DNA from 2 places in the Paenibacillus sp. ICGEB2008 genome. Region 1 is predicted to be linked to the other one. Evidence: riboswitches for the same ligand, from Rfam matches in the RefSeq annotation. Region 1 holds a riboswitch; the other holds the start of a gene.
The links. Region 1 has a riboswitch for cyclic di-GMP ahead of C400_RS0112540 (LPXTG cell wall anchor domain-containing protein). Riboswitches for the same ligand answer to the same signal wherever they lie in the genome.
Positions count from the first base shown of each region.

Region 2: it holds a riboswitch for cyclic di-GMP, as region 1 does, so the genes downstream of both, C400_RS0106990 (glycosyl hydrolase) here and C400_RS0112540 (LPXTG cell wall anchor domain-containing protein) in region 1, are expected to answer to the same signal.

Region 1 is NZ_AMQU01000012.1:32,086-38,659, forward strand. Features, by position in the region: gene C400_RS0112540 (LPXTG cell wall anchor domain-containing protein) at 1-3,370, opposite strand, end outside; cyclic di-GMP riboswitch class I at 3,606-3,686, opposite strand; gene C400_RS0112545 (AraC family transcriptional regulator) at 3,737-4,561, opposite strand; gene C400_RS0112550 (DUF445 domain-containing protein) at 5,214-6,470, shown strand; gene C400_RS0112555 (TIGR02328 family protein) at 6,504-6,574, shown strand, end outside.
Region 2 is NZ_AMQU01000007.1:522,806-529,379, reverse strand. Features, by position in the region: gene C400_RS0107005 (helix-turn-helix domain-containing protein) at 1-149, shown strand, start outside; gene C400_RS0106995 (hypothetical protein) at 697-2,976, opposite strand; gene C400_RS0106990 (glycosyl hydrolase) at 3,025-4,626, opposite strand; cyclic di-GMP riboswitch class I at 4,640-4,721, opposite strand; gene C400_RS0106985 (sugar phosphate nucleotidyltransferase) at 4,877-6,253, opposite strand; gene C400_RS27525 (hypothetical protein) at 6,303-6,533, shown strand.

The DNA of each region.
Region 1 (6,574 bases):
TCGGCTCCACTGGAGGAGACGGATCTTGATGAGGCATGACGGCTGGTGGTTCAGGCAGTGCTTTGGGTTCCTCCCGGGCTGCTGGCGGCGGTGTGGGTGCGGGTTCCTCCCGTGGAGGGACAATGTCCTCCGAAGGCCTTGGCAGTGACGGAGGAACGGTTATAGATGGTGTCACGGGCACCTCGGGATCTTTATCATGTTTTTTCCCGGAGCCTCCTGCTGGGGGAGACGGCTCTGGGTGGGTAGGTGTGCCTGGGTCTACAGGTGTTTCGGGTTCGTTTTTCTTTTCTTTACGATTGGTGATCACAACCTTCTTTATGCCAGAGCTTTGTTGGAGTGCTGCGTCTATTCTGATCTCAAGTTTACCCTCTGTTATTTCATACCCCTCCGGTGCTGCCAATTCTTCCAAAATGTAATCGTCATGAAGCAAGGAGGAAAAGATGATTTTGCCTTCCGCATTGGTCGTTTGTATAAGCGGTACTCTTTTTTGTCCCTTATCATAGAGCGCAAACCGGGCGCCAGGCAGTACTCTGTCGGGAGCATCCTGATCCACCTTGGTCAGTTCAAGAGTTTCGGTTACGCCCCCACCAGAACCGGAGCCAGAAGACGTCCGTACGATGATTTCCTGACTGGTTTCCCGCAGTTCTGTCGTCAAACGATCTCCTGCAAAAGCAACCTTGTTGCTCACCTTAGCTTTATCCTCAGCATGAATGAACGATTGATATTCAAGAATAAAAGCAGTGGAAATATCCTTGGCAAAAGTAAGCTCAAAAGTTTGCTGGCCCTGAGTGTCTGTCTTGATGTGAAGCCAGTAATCTCGGTTTTTGATTAATTCGGTGCCCTTGGTGGTATTTCCATTGGCAGCCATGATTGTAGAGTATAAATGGAAGGAATCTTCAATTAAGATTTGGTTGCTGCTAGGCTGATCGACTATTTTAGCGTTGGACACATGTGATTGTCCTTCATTGATACGAATGCTCCAGTCGATCTTATTTCCATTTTGTGCGCCGGCCTTAGACACATATTCCCCGCCATGAGGTACCGTAACTTGGGCTGCCCAATCGGAGACGGTTTTTTGTCCATCCAGTAGAAGAGCGCGATTATGAATTTCCTTTTCAATCAATTCTCCTTCCAATGAAGCTTGAAAGGTAATCCAGTACGGAGTCTGTATCGGCTTCTTGAACTGGATACGCAATTCATTACCATTTTGCTCAGTGGGGAGGATCGTCGTATATTGATCTGCCGGGATTTCAGCCCCTTTTTGTACGCCATCCCACCATCCCAGCAAGGTCATATCGTATACTTTTACGGAGCCAGGCAGTAACCTCTGACCTTGCAATAAGACATCTCTCACTTCCGCATGATTCAGGATCTTGCGATTATAGTTGGCTTTAATATCCCAGGTAATGAGTTTGGAGCTCGCATCATAGCTTCCTTGCTTGGCCCCGTTCCGTTGTGTCATAAAGTCCGGCCAGATCGGGCATTCCACCTCATGCGACGATGTTTCACCATTTTCATACTGATAATCTATAAAGGATTTGTTGCGAAATTCGGGCTTCGTCGTATCTGTTTTCCAATCATTGTTGTAGAGAGTTGAATATTTGATCGTATAAGCTTTCTGAATCGTTTTATGAAAAATAAGTGTAAACCCTTGTTTATAGTCTGCTGATCGTGGAACTAGCTCATAATCCATGGGCGCGAGTAGTTCCGTTGTACCGTCAACACTTTGAATTTTCAGGGTGTCGGGCAACAAGGCGAGGCCCCCATTAGGGAACACATCCTTAATGACAATATTTTTCATGGTGTATGAGTCTGTATTAATGGTGATCACCCAAGGTATGACTTTCGTGTTGTAATTGGGCGTGTCATACATTTTAGTCATAACTCCGCTTGTGATTTCCGTCGATATGATCTTCTGGGTTCCATCTGTGGCGATGATGTTTGTAACTTTTTCATCTTCATAGACGCGGCCTCTAGCCTGGGTCTGATATCGGATGGTATAGGCTGAATCTACGTCGAAGTTGAATTGAAGTTTGAAGCCGTTACGGTCGGGATAGTCAACCGGGATGACGGTGTACGCCCACGATGGAAGCTCCTCCAGTGTATTTCCCTTAAATACTTTCAAAGAACCGGGCAGCAATTTTTGAGTTTTGTTGAAATGATCAATTAAAAGGGCTTTGGCTTCGGGGATTTTTGTCTCGCCAAAGTTATATCTTATGGCCCACGAGAGTGTTTGTGTGGCATGATCATACTTTTCAACTTTTTTGGACAAAAATTCACCACGCTCCACCTGAACCGTAGCGGTGGCAGCAACGTTATCTATCGCATCTCCTGAAAGCGTCGCTGTGTTGGAAAAGCGAGTTTCGTTGCCAGTAATGCGGGTGGAGTATTGGATCTGATAGGCAGTGCTAATGCTAGCATCTTGAAAATGAATTGCAAATCCGGTCCCGGCTTGATCCGATTCAATGGCGTATTTACTCGCATTCACTAGGTCTTTGACAACGGTCGTGCCATCGATATTGACTTGCAGATGATAGAGTCGGATAGAGCCTCTCACGAGTTCCAGTCCTGAAGGAGTTGGATCAGTAATGAGGGCGTGTTTAACGGTGTTTAGCTGTTTGTTCACATCAATGGCCCAGTCGATCTGGTGGGTGCCATTTATTTTTCCTTGCTTGCTTAAAGTTGGCCCTGACTGGGGTTTCACATTTACGATGACCGTTTGAACCCCGCCCTTAATTGGAATCGCAATGATGACTTCTGTGCTGCCTTTCACCGTTTCTTTTGTGAATTCGGTTTTAATTTGCAGTTTGCCGCTGACATGGGAATGGTTCTCTACATATTGGTTAAAGGTCATGATGACCTTACCCTGACGATCTACTGTAAAGAACCCCACGGTCCCGTCTGTAGTCACTAGCGGAGATGAGATATCAGTGTAGATGACAAACTGTTCTGGTAAGTGAAAGGTGAAGGTATCCCCTGCTTTATAAGCATCGTCAGGAAGCTCCCATTCATAGCCAAGTTGGATGGCTGATCCAATGTCGAACGTACTACCTGGATTATATACCGCATCAATGACACGTCCGGCTTCGTCCGTTAGAATCAACTTCGTTAGTATACTCTGGGGAGCTGCTTCCTTTTGAGACTTTGAATGAGCTGCTCCTTGCACGGAAGGGACAGTGTTTGGCGGAACCTCCTTAGGGGGTTCAGGGTTTGGGACCGCATATACAGCATCCGTAACGGTTGTAGGATCGGATACAGCACTGTGCGGCAGTTCAGGGGCAGGAGGATCTGCGTAAGCCAGTGTGGTGCTGAAAAAGCTTTGGACAATGAGCAATAAGGCAATAATCATGACATTTATTTTGGTTCCCATGCTCCAAGTGATTCTCCTATTCATCGTAATATGGCAAGCTTCGGCGGTTATGTTGTGTTATATTGTTTTCCTTCCCTCCTCCTAGTTCGAAATTAGTATATTCAGCATGCTAGGTTGACATGACTACCCCAACAGAAAAAAACCTTGATCATAGTGATCAAGGTTTTTTCTTCGAGAGAGGTATAGCAATTTTGTGATGGAGCTATGTAAAAAGGCATAATAAAAAGCTCGTTCACCTGGTAACTGGCTGCCATCCGAGTAGGAAGGCCCTATAGTTTTGCGTCACTGTCTTTCGACAGCTTTGCCATTAGCTTGAATAGCTTGTGCGTCTATCGTCTATCAAACGGAGTACAGGAGACCTCCTATTTACAATTTGGAGCGGTTTCCCCATTTTTTACGGAAGGAATGAGGTGTTTCCCCTACATGTTCCTTGAATAGGTTGATAAAATGGCTCGTATTGGGAATCCCAACGTACCTTGCGATATCCACAATGGATATGTCACTGGTTTTAAGCCATCCCTGAGCGGCTGTGATCCGGACATTAATGAGATAATCAATTGGAGAAAATCCAATCTGTTTTTTGAAATTTTTAGCAAGATTAAATTTGTTTAGGTTGAACATGTCTGCCAGCGAGTCCAGCGTAATTCGCTCACAGTAGGACTGGTCCAAATACTGCTGCACCTGACGTACTTCGCTGAGCGTTCCAGCATTTACATACCGATGATCATAAGGATGCTGCAAAATATACGTCAGTATTTCACCAATGAGTCTGGACGTCAGCAGCTCGCCGGAAAGGCTTCGATCAGACTGCCCGCAGATTAGAGCATGCAGCTTGTCCAATATAACATATGGATTGTGCAGGGATATTACCGGTTTATTATGCTTGGCAAATTGTTCGTAAAAATGTTCGATCAGGTTGCCGTACAGGTATAAGCTGATAAACTCCCAGGCTTCATCACCGGAGGTGCTATATTGTAAATATTCATCGCAATTAATAAAAAACAAATCATGAGGCTTTAAAATATATTTCTTGTCCCGGTACAGTAATTCTCCCTTACCAGACAGCGTAAAAACAAGCAAAAAGGAGGTGAGTTCTTTCCTTTCTATTGTAAAATCAGAGGTTTTTTGGAAATAGCCTAATTCCTGAATATATAAAAGGGATTGCTTGGCAAAAGCGGAGGGAGTGCGCACAATTACGACAGGTTCGCCGTTCCAGAGGCCCTCGATGTTTTTTTTGGTCTGTTGTCATATTCAATTCCTTTACAAAAAAGCAATTTTATCTAGCTTATCTTGGTTTGATGTACCAATATATAATGGCTGATTAAACATGATTTACTATTTAATAAAAGTTTATTTTATCACATTAAATATGTCTATATATCAAAATTTGTGTGTGAGCTTTATAGAAGCCTCGCTTCTTATGGATATTCAACCTGGTTATCCGTATAAAAGGTCGAATATTGTTGAAAGAATTCTGAGGTCATCATGGATTCAAATCCTTTCCGGGGTCAAATATAGGATAGTGTTGAAAAAAATATCTTACATGCCCATTCAACTTTTCCATTCACTTCTCCTTTCGGTTTACGAAATTTAGGACTTGGTTCTGATAAAATGGTTCGTAAGGCTTATTATTGAAAATGAGATTTTGGACCCAGTGTTGTGATTTGGTTCACGAACATGAATGTAAAAAAGAGAGATATATGCATAAAAAATTACGCAAAAAATGTCCTTATGTGTTGAATTATAAGTGCTCTCAACTTTGGAAATTACACAGGCAATGATATGATGGGTAATATATGTATAGTTGCTTAACTTATCGATAGTCAGTTTGGAGGATTACAGGATGGAAAAACCCAAAAATACGAAAACCGCAGCGGCTTGGTCGCTCGTTATTCTAGGGGCAGGCTTTGCAGCCACCGTGCCCTTCCAGCAATATGGCTGGGCTCGATTGTTAGCCGGAGCCTTTGAGGCAGGACTTGTAGGGGGACTGGCAGACTGGTTCGCTGTCACAGCATTGTTCCGTCATCCGCTAGGCATCCCGATACCACATACGGCGCTTCTCCCTAAAAATAGGGACAAGCTCACGAATGCATTGGTGAATACGGTGGAAAATAACTTGCTGAACAAAGACAGCATTGCTTCTAAAATCGCGGACATTCGTTTGGCGGAGCTGATGCTGGGCGGTGTGGAAAAAGGATTGCGTACACCAGAAGCAGCAGCATCGATAGATGTGCTCGCCAAGCGGCTCGTCCAGTCGCTCCCGCTCGCGGAATTGGCTCCGATTATCGTGGCTGAGATCAAGCGACAGGTGACGGACATCGATGCCGGACCACTACTGGAGGCGCTTGCCCGCCAATCCAGTGAGAAGGGCTATGATATTCGTGCACTGGATTACACGCTGGAGCAGGCGGAATCCTGGCTTTTGCGACCGGAAACAGGCTATACACTTGGCACCTTAGGGATGCAGGCTGTCAGTGGTTTGCAGGTGAGCGGGCTGATGCAATTTGCCTTGAACGCCTTCCTCGGCTATCTGAACGAAGAGCGCATGGGTGAAATGATTCGTCATTTCCTGCTGGATCAGGTAGCAGAGCTGCAAAGGGAAGAGCATCCGCGCCGTCTGGCAGTGATCGACGGTCTAAGAACACAGGTGACCCGATTGGCAACGAAGGATACGGTTCAGGAAGGGCTGAACGGCTGGAAGGATAGCCTTATTGAAGCTTGGGAAGGCGAAGCGTCCGTGCTCGGTAAAATGGAAGAGCTTCGTACCCGCTTATTGAACTATATGGAAGACGAAGACTATGTGCCGACCTACATTTTACCGTTACTGGATCGGATGCTGGCTGATTTAAGAGGGAATACCGAATTGCTGGACAAAATTAATGCACGAATCGTGGAAGGAATTACTAGTCTCGTGGAAGCCAATCATAGCCGGATTGGTAACCTGGTGCGCGAAAATGTAGACAAAATGGATAACAAATCCCTGATTGCACTGATGGAGGACAAACTGGGACAGGATTTGCAGTGGATACGTATTAACGGCGCAGTAACAGGCTTCCTGATCGGTATTGTACTGACAGGTATCCGTATGCTAATCCAATAATACAGAAAAAGCTACAGATAAGGTTGTGGAAGCATGAGGCTTTGGCATGAACAATTGATTGGCAAGCTGCCCCGTCCCCAACTGTTGGGACAACATCGTGAGTG
Region 2 (6,574 bases), on a different contig from region 1:
CAGATGTGAGGGAATTTGTGGATCAGCTTGAACTGTCAGACGAGGATATCCTGCAACGTTTTAACCTGACGATTGACGGACGCACCTTGTCTGAGGAAGAAGCCAAACGTTTTATCGCGTTTGTTCGAATGGAACGAATGATGGAATAAAGAAAGCGCCGCTGCTTGATGTTTGGCTTAAGTAGGACCAGCAACTGAAAATTACACGCGCTTGTCCTTCTGGCACTTAGTTCTATCAGCGTCGCCCTCCAGCCATTCTGGTGTCGTGATCCCACATTGGAGCAAAATGTTCCGGATGTCCAAGTGGATGGCTGCTTTGCCTGCTTTCCGTGCGTTGTCTCGAAGAAGAGGGCCATTCCCCCCTAATTCTGTTTCCTTGTTCATTCAGCACTAACCTCACTTTATTAGTCTTGGTCGCCGGAAAGAAAGAGATTCCCTACAAACCATGTATGTATAGTCATGAACAAAACTATTATATATGAATACATACCTGCAATGTTGTCGTCTTATGACGAGAATATTAAAGGATTTTCTTATTTTTTTCTCCATTATACGTAAAGTATTGGCAATTCAGAACGATTTACAAATAAAAAAGAACCTGTCAGGTCCTATTTTCTCCTGATAGGTTCTTTTTTGCTTTCTTTCGGAATGGTGTTAGATATTCATTAGGTAAGGTCCTACATGCATTCCGGTGTAACTAAGCGACCTCGGCTGTCTGAGAAACCTGAGTACCTCCGGTCGCTCGGACTTTGTAGACGTAATGACTTCCAGCTTTTACAGTGCGGTCCGTATACGTGCTTCCTTCTACTTGCGAGGCAATCACCTGATAGGCACCGTCTGTCCGGTCAGCACGCAGCACATCATAGGAAGATATGCCTTCTGCTTGAAGCCAATTAATCTTTACCACCCCATCCTGAATAGAGGTAGCTTTTACCTCTGTTGGGGCAGAGGCCGTGGTTTGATCTGTACTTTTTAATTCCAAAATATATTGTACCGATTCGCCAGGTCCCAGCTTTTCTTCAAAATCAAGGGCAGGAGAAGCCTTGAGCCCTGATATGGAACGCTGCGCCTGACTGTAGGTGGAACCCGCCCCAAAACGTTCCCCCGTGTACAAGCCAGCTTTCGGCATCGTCACCCGTACACGAACGGTCTGCGTAGTGGATTCGAAGTTCACTAGGTTCACCAGCAATTTGTTCGAGGTAGCGCCGCTACCTGCCAGCGGTTTAAGCTTGGACGTATCCACCGCGCGAACATAGACCATCTTGTCCTTGGTCTCCTCTGGATTCAACATTGTATAAGTCAGTGGTTTACCATGCGTGGCATAGGCTAGACTCAAGCGTCTCATAATCTTAACGCGAGTGTCCTGTCCTTGCCCAAACGGATAAATTTCCGTGTTAGCCGGGTTGTGACTTTGCAGATCAAAACCCGTTTTAAACAGTGTGTAATCCTTATAAAAAGCAGCGTGCTGGATAAACATATCGGCAAACCCGATTTGCGATCGCATAATCCGATCGAATGCAGCTGCTTGTGGCTGACTAGCCCCGTAATCAGGATTGTCTCGATGCGTATCGTTAGTACCGAACTCTGTGTTTAGCATCTTTTTCGCCAGTCCGTTGCTCGAACCACCGAAGGTTTTCAAATTCTGAACGAAGCTGCCCCCGCCCTCTTCATTATACGATTCACCGTAGGCGTGTCCGTTGGTCAGGTCGGTGACTTCCTCCAGCTGTTTACGCTGCGCTGGGTCCCGTTCCCATCCATCCGGATCACCGCATTTTTGCGTACCTCCGGTTTGATTTTTGCACGCCTTGGTAGAGTATGTCGGCCAGTAGGCCCAACCCGGCGCTACGGTTTTGAGATGCGGTGCCAATTGCTTGCCTTCCGTATTCAACCACTTAGCCACAGCTAGGTCTACCGCCTTGGAACGGTTAAACAATCCAGGTTCGTTATCTACTTCATAATATTGAAGGTATGAACCGTATTTTTTTACATAATCACGCATCTTTTGCTTGGCCGTCTCTGGCAGAGTACCATCTTTTTGTAGCTTAATATCACCTGTGTATAGATACAAAGCAGACGATTGCATATTATACTGCTTTAACGTTTGATAGTAATCATCCACATCTGTGCATGCCTTGCCTACATTACTGGCACAAGTTACCCTCATGACGTTGCCACTATAAGCAATTCCCAGCCATTTGAGAACGTAAGGTAGATGCTTAACTGCACCCTGATCATAATAAAATTCTTTATTATTCACATTCGTACCGGTCAGTATATATTTCCCATGTACTGGTTCGGCCGCAGGGGAAGCTAACGTCTCCAAGCTCAAGTCATCCCAAGTCCACCACACATTTTTATCTTCCGCAGAGGAGCAGTATAGGCAGCGCGCTGTCTTTAGCTTGAGTACGTTAACACCGCTTTGCAATTGTTCTTTGGGGATATACAGCTCGTAGTTGTTTTTGAAATTATAGGTACTCCCAGTACCGGATACCCCGGCAATCTGAATGATTCCGGACAGCTGATGATTTGAGAAGACAGCCATCTGCGGCACAGCTTTGCCCGCATCCAAAATCCGAACACGGAATATCATACCATTGGGCGGAACCTGATTCAGCTTATATTGAAGTGTTAGTTCTGGATTCGTGGATGCATTCAAACCGGGAGGAATATCTCCACTGCTGAGCAATACCGGAACTGTTGTACTCTCTGCTTCCGACAACGCCGAAAATGCTGCTTTAGCAGATGATGCTGCAGAAATATCGATATTATCCCTACCGACCACTCCTTTAAATTCCGCTGAGGAGTCATCCCTCTGACCCAGCTTCCATACTGGACTGGCCGCCGCTACCTTATCTGTCTGCAATTCTACACTTTTTGAAGGCGTGTATATAAACCAAGCGATCATGGCTAGAACTGCGACCCCTAGTAATCCGGATAATACGACCGTATACCTATGGGTCAACCATTTTTTCATCATATGATACACCCTCTCTCCTCAAAATTTTTGACCGGGAAAGAGTATCTATCAAGGAAGAAACAAAGCGTTTCCGGGAACCACCGCTTTCGCTTCATGCTGACTTTCCCACATCAGACGTGCCATCGCATCGCCTTTTTCATCATAGTATTCCACTTTTAGATCTACCATTTTACCTGCTTCCAAAGCAATACTGCCTTTTCGCTCTGTCCAGCTTTGTTTGAACCAACTATCGATCACTAACTTGCCGTCTACCCATACACGAATACCATCATCGGATATGGTTGTGAACGTATAGGTCTCGCAGTATTGTGGCTTGATTTTACCCTTCCAGCGAACCGAGAACTGGTCGGCATTTACCTTTGGATCAGCAGCAATGGCGCGCCAGTTGTAGTCCAGCTTACTGTCTGTACGGATCAAAACAGGACTGCCGCTCACATTCATATTGTTGAAATATTCGCCCCGCAGCCCGTTCACATATACTTCATCAGGAACGGAAGGAGGAGTCGGAGCTGGAGGAGCAATCACTACTGGTGGAGCTGGGAGAGGCTCACTTTGTCCCTCATCCGGTAAGGTCGGTACATCTGTTCCAGGTTGTTGGATGGCCTCCAGCCCATTTTTCACATCATCCCGTGTCAAACTCTTCGCATCGTTCATATAATCCTGTATTTGAGTGGTTGTGTTATTCTCGGTCAGCATCTTGCCCCAAGTCATGGAATACACCCATTTTGGCTGAGCCTGCAACACCTCAGAACTAGGTATCTCACCGTGCTCGCCAATGGCAATCGGCTTATTCCGTGCCAACTCGAGCAGTCCTTCATAATGACTTTGCTTAAAATCATTGTTGTAGATGTCTACTGCCAAAATATCCACTTTGTCATCCCCCGGATATTTTGGGGTATACGGGACAGTGTAGGAATTGGGAGCATTGGGACTCCACACCCACAGCAGATTGTTCAATTGATGCGTGTTAACAAAACGGTCGTACATGATATTCCATAGCTGATTGAAATTGTTTTTGTTTCCCCACCAGAACCAGTCACCATTCATTTCGTGGTAAGGTCTCCACAATACCGGAACCCCTGCATCACGAAGTTGCTTTAACGATACAGCGACCTTATCCAGATCGGCAATGAGGAGGTTATACTGCGTAGTGCCTGGCGTGACGTATTTATTGAACTCCGCCTGACTTACTTTGGCCTGCACATTGGCCCAAGTCAGCGGTCTACCCGGCAGCGCTTCATGAAAAGTCATCGTCACAATGCCACCTGCTCTGCTCCAACGAATAGCGCTATCGACGACATTTTTACGTTGTGCTGCTTCTGTAGCGTCAGATTGACCAGAGATGGCTCCCATCTCATAGCCGTGCAGACCCACATACGCCTGGCTGATTTTTTGGACCTTGTTGCTTAATTCATCTGGACTTTCCAAATAATCATGCTGACCAGTGACTGTTTTCTTTCCAGAGATGCTGAGTAAATAATTGTATAGTTCACGGGCCTGAGTACAAGCGTCCGAATTAACAGGTTGTAATGAAGCGGCATTCACCACAGACAGAGAATCACCAAATCCGACGGGAAACAAAGAAAAAATTATAACTACGGAGAGTACATGACGTATCAGTCGATACAGAGGAATAAAATTGAATCTCACTTTTGCTCTTCCTTTCGGTAGCCAGGCTGCCATCCTTACGGGAAGGCCCTTTAGCTTTGCGTACCTGCCTTTCGACAGGGCTGCGTTTATCGTTGGAAGGAGTTTGGATTCCTTCTTAACCTAAGTATCGACTTTTTTTTACCAAAATTTAATAGGTCATGTTCATGAATTTACAGGTTTTCGCCCAATTTCGACAGTTTGGGCTATAAATTTTCATCAAATCTTCTTTATTTCGTTTTTACGAAAACGATTATGAGATAAATTGATGACGGGCAATTTCATTCCAATCCATGCAAAAGCGTACAATATCCTCTTCAACCAACTCAGAGCCAGTCTGCACCTCTATAAAATCCACATCGGTTACAGCCAAAATACTATGCTTGGTTCCTTCAGGGATACGGACTACGTCACCGGCCTTCACTTTGTGCAGCTTCTCATTCAAAATAATTTCCGCTTCGCCGCTAATAATGGTCCAGATTTCGCTTCGTTTGAAGTGAAGCTGGTAGCTGATATTTTTACCTTTGTGTACGCGGATTCGTTTGGTCAGTACCTCATTACCCTCGTCATACTTTACATAGTCTACAACTCGATACTGCCCCCAACGACGTTCTTCATACATTGGACGCTGATCATGAGCCTTGAGCACTTCCTTGATGCGTGGGCTTTCTGCCTTATTGGTCACAAGAATACCATCTGGGCTAGCGGCTACAATCAGATCATTCGTTCCAATGATCGCTACCGGAATGTCCAACTCATTAATAAGGCTTGTATTGACACAATCCTCCGTTACTACACCTCTGCCCACTTGCTGATTAGACATTTCTTCTGTGAGCGTATTCCAGGTGCCCAAATCCTTCCAAAAACCATCGTACGGAAGCACCACAATGTCTTTTTCCTTCTCAACGACTTCGTAGTCAAAGCTGATTTTTTCCAGAGACGCATATTGCTTTTGCATTTCTTCATAATTCAGCGGCAAACCCTTGGATGCCAGGATATCCAGCAAATAGCTTAATTTGAATGCAAAAACCCCGCAGTTCCATAGAGCATTGCGTTCAATCAGACGCTCCGCCTGCTCCCGGTCGGGTTTCTCTTGAAAATGGCTCACTTCGCGGTAGCCTGTGCTACCTTGAGTGGCATCGTTTTTCGGAATAATATAACCGTATTTCTCTGAAGGATAGGAAGGGACAACCCCAATTAATGCAAGCTTGCCTTCACTCTCCTGAAGTGTGTGTTCCAGTTGGGCAACGGAAGCAAAGAAAGCATCCTCTACATAAGGATCTACAGGCAATATAGCTATAATTTCATCAGGCGAAACACCCGCAATGGAATATAGATAAGTCGCTGTCAGCGCAATCGCAGGAAAGGTATCTCTGCGTTCCGGCTCAACTATGATGCGCGTATTCGATCCGATCTGACTCTGGATCATTTCGACCTGCGCTCTCCCTGTCGCAATAAACGAGGATTCGGATAATCCGTTGTCTCCCAATTGTCTCCATACCCGCTGCACCATGGATTCCGAAATCCCTTCCGGGCTCTCCAGTACCTTCAAAAACTGTTTGGAACGGGAATCGTTGGATAACGGCCATAATCTTTTACCGGAACCACCAGACAAAAGTACGAGCTTCATAATTCTCCACTTCCTCTCTATAATGTGTGGGCGATCGGATGAGGCAAGGTTGAGTAGCCCGCTACGGGCTGGATTTGATCTTACGATCGCTGTTGGACCGGGATTCAAATCCATTCCTACGCTACTCAAAAATGCATCATATCGATCATACCTTGTGGTGCAAAAGGCACGACCGGACATTATTAAGTCCGGTCAGCCTGTAAAAAACGTTGAGGAGTTCGGCGTTTGCCTGCCTTGCTTGCAAGCTTCTAGTAATCGACGCTTCGTAACGCCTTACTAAGATTGCCTTCGACTACCGCAATGGCAGCTTTGCTCCGCAGG